Regions from separate parts of the Nissabacter archeti genome, predicted to be linked through region 1. Evidence: predicted binding sites of a transcription regulator. Region 1 holds the regulator's gene; each other region holds the start of a gene.
The links. The regulator CRP, encoded in region 1, controls carbon source genes, mostly activating them, when cyclic AMP is high. The targets are predictions, from matches to a motif close to ATGTGANNNNNNTCACAT.
Positions count from the first base shown of each region.

Region 2: a site for CRP is predicted at 1,883-1,900, ahead of JK232_RS20630 (PTS sugar transporter subunit IIC). Genes of this name have one in related genera too.
Region 3: a site for CRP is predicted at 1,208-1,225, ahead of JK232_RS01045 (CidA/LrgA family protein). Genes of this name have one in related genera too.

Region 1 covers NZ_JAERKB010000002.1:346,097-349,374, forward strand. The annotation lists gene JK232_RS04290 (YccS/YhfK family putative transporter) at 1-957, opposite strand, end outside; gene crp (cAMP-activated global transcriptional regulator CRP) at 1,021-1,653, opposite strand; gene JK232_RS04300 (OsmC family protein) at 1,985-2,392, shown strand; gene JK232_RS04305 (phosphoribulokinase) at 2,424-3,278, opposite strand, start outside.
Region 2 covers NZ_JAERKB010000018.1:2,680-5,957, forward strand. The annotation lists gene JK232_RS20625 (glycoside hydrolase family 1 protein) at 1-340, opposite strand, end outside; gene JK232_RS20630 (PTS sugar transporter subunit IIC) at 343-1,689, opposite strand; gene JK232_RS20635 (LacI family DNA-binding transcriptional regulator) at 2,128-3,147, shown strand; gene lysA (diaminopimelate decarboxylase) at 3,144-3,278, opposite strand, start outside.
Region 3 covers NZ_JAERKB010000001.1:244,529-247,806, reverse strand. The annotation lists gene JK232_RS01050 (CidB/LrgB family autolysis modulator) at 59-754, opposite strand; gene JK232_RS01045 (CidA/LrgA family protein) at 751-1,158, opposite strand; gene JK232_RS01040 (cation diffusion facilitator family transporter) at 1,363-2,307, shown strand.

The DNA.
Region 1 (3,278 bases):
ATAGCAGAAGCGGCCGACCGGGTTGTCCTGGTAACGGTTGGCGAGCTTCTCCAGCGCCTGCAGCTCTTTGTCCATCGCGAACGGCCCGGGGCGGCGATGGTAGAGGATGTCGTCCGCCACCATCCGCAGCCGCTGGGCGATCACTTCCGCATTGCGGCGGATTATCGCTTCTGCCTGGCTCTGCGCCACCAGCTTCTGCACCTCTTCCGGCTGATGGAGGCTGACGGTAATGTGCTCTTGCAGATCCAGCGCCACCTGGAAGGTGCGGAACAGCTGTTTATTGTGCGGGTTATTTTCACTGGAAAGCATGTGCAGCTGCTGGTAGCTCTGGACGATAAGCTCCATCACTTTCTGCTGGCGTTTCAGCAGCGGCGGCAGCGCGGTTTCCGGGTCAGTATGCTGGGTCAGCAGGCTGTATTTCGCCTCCAGATATTCCCCCAGTTCACGGTAGAGCAGGCTTAAGTTTTCGCGCATCGGCTGCTCTTTCCACAGGCGGAACCAGCCCCAGGTAAACAGCCCGTACCAGACTGTCCCGAGCACAAACAGGCCCGGTGCCTGCCACAGCGGTGCCGTCCCGGCCATGCTCAGGGTGAAAATGGCCGCCACCAGGGTACCGTTCAGCAGGCGGCCGTGCAGCGGGCTTATCTCCCCGGTCACGCCGAGCAGCAGCGCCAGCGTCAGCATGATCAGCGGCAGCGGCCAGTGGGCATAGAGCAGCAGCAATTGCAGCACGAGGCTGCACACCGCGAACAGGGTGCCGCCGATGGCCAGCCGTTTGAAGTAACGTTTGTGCGGGGTATCGAGGCCGGCGATGTTGCAGCAGGCAGGGACCAGGGAGAACAGCAGGCCGGTTTGCAGCTGGCCGAACAGCAGGGCAATCGCCGCCGGCAGACAAAGTACCAGCGTTTGTCTGAGCGCGTAATTGACCTCAGGATGGTAGATAAGCCTACGCCACATGGGTGCTCACAAAGACAACGGCGCAGCGCGGGCGGGCCGCGTATGCGCCGTTTTTACGAGAGGTTAACGGGTGCCGTAAACGACAATCGTCTTACCGTGGGCGGAGATCAGGTTCTGATCTTCCAGCATTTTTAGGATACGGCCAACCGTTTCGCGGGAGCATCCCACAATCTGGCCAATTTCCTGACGGGTGATTTTGATCTGCATACCATCCGGGTGCGTCATGGCATCCGGCTGCTTGGCCAGGTTCAGCAAGGTTTGCGCGATCCGGCCGGTCACGTCCAGGAACGCTAAATTGCCGACTTTCTCTGACGTGACCTGCAGGCGGCGCGCCATCTGCGAGGAGAGGCGCATCAGAATATCCGGGTTAACCTGGATCAGCTGACGGAATTTTTTGTAGGAAATCTCCGCCACTTCACAGGCTGTTTTGGCGCGTACCCACGCGCTGCGCTCCTGGCCCTCTTCGAACAGGCCAAGTTCACCGATGAAATCCCCCTGGTTGAGGTAAGAGAGGATCATCTCTTTGCCCTCTTCATCTTTAATCAGCACGGCGACCGAGCCTTTTACGATGTAGTAGAGCGTTTCGGCTTTTTCACCCTGGTGAATCAGCGTACTTTTGGAAGGGTATTTATGAATATGACAATGAGACAGGAACCATTCGAGAGTAGGGTCTGTTTGCGGTTTGCCGAGAACCATTTGCTTTTATCCTCTGTTGTAATCGCTGCCCAAAATCACAGGGCTCAGAGTTCCCTGTACGGCGTTCTTAAAAAGAGATGCATTATTGTAGAGTATTAACTGTCTGATAATGTTGCAAGGTAACGGCCAAAAAGGAACCATCGGGCAGCCCCGCCGCTCCGTTAAAAACCTGACCTTGCTCCATACAGAACATTTTGTTTCGGGTTTGTTTTATCACAGCCAGAACCGGGTGTCTTCTGTTGTCTCGCTTCAGCATGATGAAGATCGGCCTGATTGCCTGTTTTAGTACGGCAAGGTAGGCTGTTTTAAGAAAATAACCGGAGAATGACGTATGCAGGCACGGGTTAAGTGGGTTGAAGGGCTGACGTTTATGGGCGAATCCGCCTCAGGCCACCAGGTTCTGATGGACGGCAATGCCGGTGATAAAGCGCCAAGCCCGATGGAAATGGTGCTGATGTCGGTGGGCGGCTGCAGCGCCATTGATGTGGTTTCTATTCTGCAAAAAGGGCGCAATGATGTGCGGGATTGCGAAGTGCGCCTGACGTCGGCGCGCCGTGACGAGGCACCGCGCACCTTTACGGAGATCAATCTGCATTTTGTGGTGACCGGCAAAGGGCTGACGGAGAAAGCCGTGGAGCGTGCGGTGAATCTGTCAGCGGAGAAATACTGCTCCGTCTCGCTGATGCTGGGTAAGGCCGCCGCGGTCACCCACAGTTTTGAAATTATCGCTGTCGGGTAATCTGACCGGGCGGCTCTTGCGCCGCCCGGCCTCAGATGATTTTCTTCCCTTCCAGCAACCGCTGTACCAGCGGCCCCATGATTAACTCCATCGCCAGCCCCATTTTTCCGCCCGGCACCACCAGCGTGTTGATGTGCGAAATAAATGATCCCTGAAGCATCGCCAGCAGGTAAGGGAAGTCGATAGAATCCAGCCCGCGGAAGTGGATCACCACAAAACTCTCGTCCAGGGAGGGGATCGCTTTGGCGGCAAAGGGGTTGGACGTGTCAACAGTGGGCACACGCTGGAAGTTGATGTGGGTGCGGGAGAACTGCGGCGTGATGTAATTGATGTAATCCTCCATCGATCGCACTACCGAATCCATGACCGCTTCACGCGAATGGCCGCGCTCGCTGGTATCGCGGATCAGTTTCTGGATCCACTCCAGGTTCACGATCGGTACCACGCCCACCAGCAGGTCAACATGCTGGGCGACGTCATGCAACTCCGTGACCACGCCGCCGTGCAGCCCCTCATAAAACAGCACGTCCGTCTCTTCCGGCAGCGGGTGCCACGGGGTAAACGTACCCGGCACCTGGTTGTAAGGCACCGCTTCGTCATAGGTGTGCAGGTATTTGCGTGAGCGGCCGGTGCCGTCTTTCCCGTATTGGATAAACGATTGTTCCAGCAGGCCGAAATCATTGGCTTCCGGGCCGAAGTAACTGATGTGCCGCCCCAGGTCGCGTGCCTTGCGGATTGCCATGTCCATTTCCGGCCGGGTGTAGCGGTGGAAGCTGTCGCCCTCCAGTTCGGCGGCATGGAGGTTCAGCTCCTGGAAAATTTTACGAAATGCCAGGCTGGTGGTGGTGGTACCGGCTCCGCTGGAGCCGGTGACGGCAATGACCGG
Region 2 (3,278 bases), on a different contig from region 1:
CCTCCATCTCGTCCAGCCAGCGGTCGAGATAGGCCGCGTACTCCTCGTCCACCGTCGCGGTTTCGTAGTCCGTCAGAAAGCGCGACCAATTGATCGAGGTGCGGTAGTGGCTGAGGCCGCTGGCCTTCATCAGCGCCACGTCTTCCGGGTAGCGGTTGATGAAGTCCGTGGCAACCGCCGGGCCGTAGCCGTTGTGCCAGACATGGCGGTCGTTTTTGTACCAGGCATCGAGGTAGGAGTCCTGCCCCGGCTTTTTGCCGCTCCAGCCCTCGGTCTGCCAGGCGGACGCCGCCGCGCCGAGGATGAATCCTTCAGGAAGTGCCAGTGAAACCTTGCTCATGCTTACCTCACGGGTTGGGTGCCAAGTTCATTACCGGTTTCGGCCGCCAGCTGGGCCGCATCCGCCCGGCGTGAAGCCACTTTGACAAACGGCAGGTAGATAACCACCGAGACGCCGATGCACACCAGCTGCGTGACCACCGCGCCCATTGACCCGGCGGTCGAGAGCCAGGCATTGATGACAGGCGGCGTAGTCCAGGGCACCATCACCACGGCGCGCCCGGCAAAGCCGAGGCTGGTGGCGAAGTAGCCGATGGTGCCGGTGACCAGCGGGGTGATGATGAAGGGGATCGCCAGGATCGGGTTCAGCATGATCGGCATCCCGAAGATCACCGGTTCGTTGATGTTGAAGAAGCTCGGCCCCAGCGACAGCTTGCCGATCTCTTTCATCTCTTTGCGGCGTGACGCGAGGATCACCGCCAGCAGCAGGCCGATGGTACAGCCGGAGCCGCCGATGCTCATATAGACGTCCCAGAACGGCATGGTGATGATGTTCGGGATCTCTTTGCCCTGCTCAAACGCCGTCATGTTGACGGTGATCGCGCCGAGCAGCAGCGGTTCGCGGATGGGCTTGATCATCTGGTTGCCGTGGATGCCGATCACCCAGAACAGCTGGGCAACAAACATCAGGATCAGGATGCCCGGCAGGCTCTGCATCACCGACTCCAGCGGCTGCTGGATGACTTTGTAGACCGCGTCATAGAGGTAGATGCCGGTAACCCGGTGGAACACAAAGCCGAAGGTGGCGATCAGCACCACGGTGATAATCGCCGGGATCAACGCCGAGAACGAGGCGGCGACATTAGGCGGCACACTCTCCGGCATCTTGATGCGCAGGCCGTTGATCCGCTCCAGCCGGGTGTAAATTTCCACCGACAGGATGGCGATAAACATCCCCAGGAACAGGCTCTTGGTATCAGAGAACTGTTTCGCCAGCACATCTTTCACCACCTGCAACTGGTCGTTGACCATCAGCTCAAGCGTGGTGGGCGTCACCGCGATAAAGCAGATCACCGCCAGCATACCGGGGAACAGTGTGCGGTTGCCGTTGATCTTGCCCAGTTCAATCCCGATCAAAAACACCGCGCCGATGGTGATAAAGCTCAGGGTGGCGTAGTTGATGCTGGTCATGATCGGCTTGAGCACAGCCAGGAAGGAGAAGATCTCAAAGCTCGCCAGGCCGTTTTTCGGGTCCATCACCATGTTGGAGATCAACACCGAGAACGCCCCGACGATGATCACCGGCATCAGGGTGATGAAGGCGGCTTTGATTGCCATGATGTAGCGGTAACTGTTGAAGGTATTGGCAAAACTCCCCAGAGAGTCAATCAGCCGGTCCTTATATGACATACGCACCTCGTAACTGTTGGTGGTGCCGGTGTTCTGTGCGCAGGGTCGGCCCGCATGGCCAGAGGTAAATGCGGGCCGCCCTGCCCGATCGTATCGGGCAGCACAGAGCATCAGATGGCGAAAAGTGTCCAACAAAACGCGTGCGGCTTAATCGCGTTTGGTATGCCAAAGTTAACGGAATGAGGTTAAATTTCTGTGATCATCACCGCACAAGCGAGAATTGGAATTCCAATAATGGCCTAAAACGCGTTTTGGTATACCAAATAGGATTTTTCGCAACGAAGCGGTAACCCGGACGGGGGATCGCAGGGCCGGGAGGGAAGATCCACGGCGATCGCGCTGGCCGGGGGTGCCCCTTTTCCCTCTGCCGCCTATGCTAAACTGCGGCCATATCAACGTTTTCCCGGCATTGCAGCCGGTTATTGAGGGTGCTGACGGATGATCACCATGTTGGATGTCTCACTGCGGGCCGGGGTGTCAAAGGCCACGGTCTCCCGCGTGCTGAACGGCACCGGGCAGGTCAGGCAGAGCACGCGCAATGCGGTGTTCCGCGCCATGGAGGAGCTGGGCTACCGGCCCAATTTCCTGGCGCAGTCGCTGGCGACGCGCAGTTCCAACAGCATCGGGCTGGTGCTCTCCAATTTCGATGGCCCCTATTTCGGTACGCTGCTGCGCCAGGCGGCGAAAGATGTGGAGGCAAGCGGCAAGCACCTGATTGTGACCGACGGCCACGATACGCCGGAAGATGAGGCAGAAGCGGTGCGCCTGCTGGCGGATCGGCGTTGTGACGCGATCGTGCTCTATACCCGCCATATGTCAGAGGCGCAGATCATGGCGCTGTTGGAGACGCTGCCGATGCCGCTGGTGGTGATTAACCGCGATGTGCCGCAGGCGCGCGACCGCTGTGTCTTCTTCGAACAACAGCAGGCGGTGTTTGAGGCAGTGAGTTACCTGATCGGCCGGGGCCACCGGGCGATTGCCTGCATCACCGGGCCGCTGGCGACCCCCACCGCGCAGCAGCGGCTGGCCGGTTACCGGGCGGCGCTCGACGCGCACGGGATCGCCTTTAACCCCGCCTGGGTGGCGGAAGGGGACAATAAAGTCACCGGCGGGTACCACGCCTGCCGCACCCTGCTGGCGAATGACGGCAGGTTCAGCGCGCTGTTTTGCAGCAATGATGATATGGCGATTGGCGCGATGAAAGCGTTACAGGAGGCGGGCAAAACACTGCCGGAGGAGGTGTCGCTGTTTGGGTTTGATGACCAGCCTGCGGCGGCGTTCCTGCAACCGGCGCTCTCCACTGTCTACCTGCCGATTGATGCGATGATCGAAACCGCCATCGCCCAGGCGCTGCGGCTGCTTAACCGCCAGCCGGTGGTGCCGCTGGCCCCGTTCACCGGTCAGTTGCGGGTGCGCGACTCGGTGGCGGCGGGGCCGTTTTTCACGCCGGGGAGTTAAATCAGTTCCAGCGCCAGCAGCTCTTCGATGGTCTGGCGGCGGCGGATCAACCGCACGTCGTCACCGTCAAACAGCACTTCCGGCAGCAGCGGGCGGCTGTTGTAGTTGGAGGACATCGACGCGCCATACGC
Region 3 (3,278 bases), on a different contig from region 1:
GGTTGCGGCGGCATACCTCTTTTTCTTCTCTTCTTTCCCTTCTCTGCACGCCTTTTTCTCAGCCAAACATCACCAGCAGCAGCGGGAACAGGAACGGCGCAATCAGCGACGTGATGATGCCGCACAGCACCAACGCCAGAGAACTGAACGCCCCCTCCTGATAATCCAGTTCCGCCGCCCGCGCCGTGCCCAGCGCATGGGACGCCGTGCCCATCGCCAGCCCGCGTGACGCTTTGGTGCGGATACGCAGCAGGTTCAGCAGACTGTGGCCCAGCACTGCGCCGAGTACCCCGACAAAAATCACACACACGGCGCTTATCGCCGGGATGCCGCCAATCGACTGCGACACCGCCATCGCAATCGGCGTCGTGACCGATTTCGGCAGGATAGACGCCGCAACCTGCGGTGACGCGCCCATCCACAGCGCAATCGCCGTGCCGGTGCACATGGCGGTGATACTGCCGATAAAGCAGATGGTGATGATCGATTTCCAGCGGGCGCGGATCTGGTGCAGTTGCTCATAGAGCGGGAAGGCCAGCGCCACCACCGCCGGTTGCAGCAGGTCATTCAGGATTTTGCTGCCGGCAAAATAGCGGGCATAAGGCGTGTGGGTCAGCAGCAGCAGCGGGATGATCACGGCCATCGACACCAGCAGCGGGTTGAGCAGCGGCATCCGCAGCCGGGTTGCCAGTTTGCGTGCAGCAAAGAAAACGGCCACCGTAAGCGGCAGCGACCACCAGATTTCACCCATCATTTCTCCTCCCCGGCGGCGTCCTCAGTACCGACCAGCGGCCGCTCGCGGTGCACATAGTGCGAGGCACAGGCCACCACCACCATCACAATCAGCGTGCTGACGATGCAGGAGACCACCAGCGGGCCGAACTGCGCGCGGATCTGGTCATAATAGTTCATCACGCCGACGCCAATCGGCACAAACAGCAGCGCCATATAGCGGATCAGCAGATGGCAGCCCGGTTTGACCCAGCCGGCGGGCAGGATCTGCAACGACAGCAGGAAAAACAGGATCAACATACCGAGGATACTGCCGGGGATCGCCAGCGGCAGCAGGGCCGCCAGGGCATTACCGGCCCACAGGCAGAGATAAATCGCCAGAAAGGCGCGGAGGAATTGCCAGCAAAGCGTGAGGAGAGGGCGCATAACGGGTTCCTGAAGGTCTGATGTATTCATCATACAATTAAATCAAGAAGTGAGCTATAGATCACATGATGTAAGCCGAAGCCACTGCCTTAAGCGTAGTGGAAGATGGTTCGCAGGATAGCCGCATCCAGGTTGCCAAGCGGCCCCCGGCACCGCCACAATAGAGCCATTGCCCTGTTAATAAGTGAATATGCCATTTTGACTATGCCTGATCATTGTCCTGCGGAGTCCTCCTCTTCGCCGGTGATGCCCCCGCCGCCCACCGGGCTGGCGCGCACGGCGTCACTGATTTCGTTACTGGTGGCGCTGCTGCTGGTGAGTATTAAGTTATGGGCCTGGCTGGCCACCGGTTCGATGGCGCTGCTGACGTCGGCGGCGGACGGGCTGGTGGATGTGCTCGCCTCGCTGGTCACGCTGGTGGGGGTGCGTTACGCGCTGCGCCCGGTTGACAAGGGGCACCGTTACGGCCACGGCAAAGCGGAGGCCGTGGCGGCGTTTATACAGGCGTTATTGCTGGCGGCGGCCGGCATCGGGCTGGGGATTGAGTCGGGCGGGCGGTTGCTGAACCCGCAGCCGCTGGCGCAACTGGGGCTGGGGATTTGGGTGATTGTGGCCAGCACCTGCGCCGCCACCGGGCTGGTGCTGATGCAGACTTATGTGGTGAAGCGCACCGGGTCAACGGCGATTGCCGCCGACCGGGCGCACTACATCACGGATGTGGCGGTCAACGTGGCGGTGCTGGTGGCGCTGTTGCTGGATCACCTGTTTGGCTGGTCACGCTCAGACGCCCTGGGCGCGTTGGGGATTTCGTTTTACATGGTATGGAACGCCCGCGGCATGGCCGCCGACGCCCTGAAGCAGTTGCTGGACCGGGAACTGGACGCCGCCGACCGCAAACGCATCCGCGCCGCGGTGCTGAGCTGCCCCGGTGTGCAGGGGATCCACGACCTGCGAACCCGCAATGGCGGCGACCGGGTGTTTGTGGAGTTCCATGTCGAGGTGGACGGCGCGCTGACGGTGGATGTCGGCCATGATATCGGCGACGCCGCCGAAGCCGCCGTGCGGGCGCTGTTCACGCGGGCGGATGTGACGGCTCACCTGGAGCCGGCAGGGATTGTGGATGACAGATTGGATGATTTGCTTAAATAGGGGGGGGCGGGGGCTGGCGTGCTGGCCCTGCACCCGCGGGTATGGAGTACGCGGTACGGCTTTTAAGGTTTTTGTGGAAGGTTTGGTTGTTCATGTGCGGTGGATTAGGTCTTTGGATCGAGGTTTGTTGCGTTGGCAAACGCCCGGCGTCTTTCTGCGGCTCCGGTGCCGTCATCGGTTGTAAAGTGGCATGTTTCGGTTGTTTATGTGTCGTGGACTTTTTTGATCGAGGCTTGTTGCGTTGGCAAACGCCCGCATTCTTTCTGCGGCTTCGCTGCCGCCACCGCGCAAGGGGCGCGTAAGCGCGCGCCCCTTGCATCCCCGCGCTTTTGGGTGATCCGGCAGAATTATTGGCCGCTCCCGCGGCTCCCCTCCAGCGTCCTCCGGGCTGTTCGGGCCGGGACAGACACGCTCCCGGCGTGACTGTCCCTTTCGCGGGCGTCCTGCCCGCTCCCCCGGCCCTGCGTCCTCGTCGGCAATAATTTAATGCCCCCGCCAGACAGCAAATTCTTGGGTATGTAAGGAAAGAGTAGATAAGGTCTTTTTAATATCTGGGTTTAGTGTAAGGGCGTTGCCACATAAAAATGCAGAGCGAAAAGCATGTACATCACGCCCAAAAAAACCTCCCCCTACTATTTCCTCACATACTAATTGGTTTGCAGAGGGGGTGGGGGCGTAAAAATCATTGCCGAGTGGAGACGAAGGGCCGGGCGAACGGGCATGGATGCCCGTGAGAGTCGCAGCCACGCCGGGAGCGTGTCTGCGGCGGCCCGATTAGCCCGAAGGCGAAATGAGGGAACACGCGGGAGCGTGCAATGATTCAGCCGGGGCACCGAACGCGCGCGGGTGCAGGGCCGGCGCGCCGGCAGGCCCTGCTCGGTTGAGGCTCGAAAAGCCAGGTAGGCAAATACACATAAACAACCGAAACAATCCACTTCACGCCCGGCAGCGGAGCCGCAGAAAGAATGCGG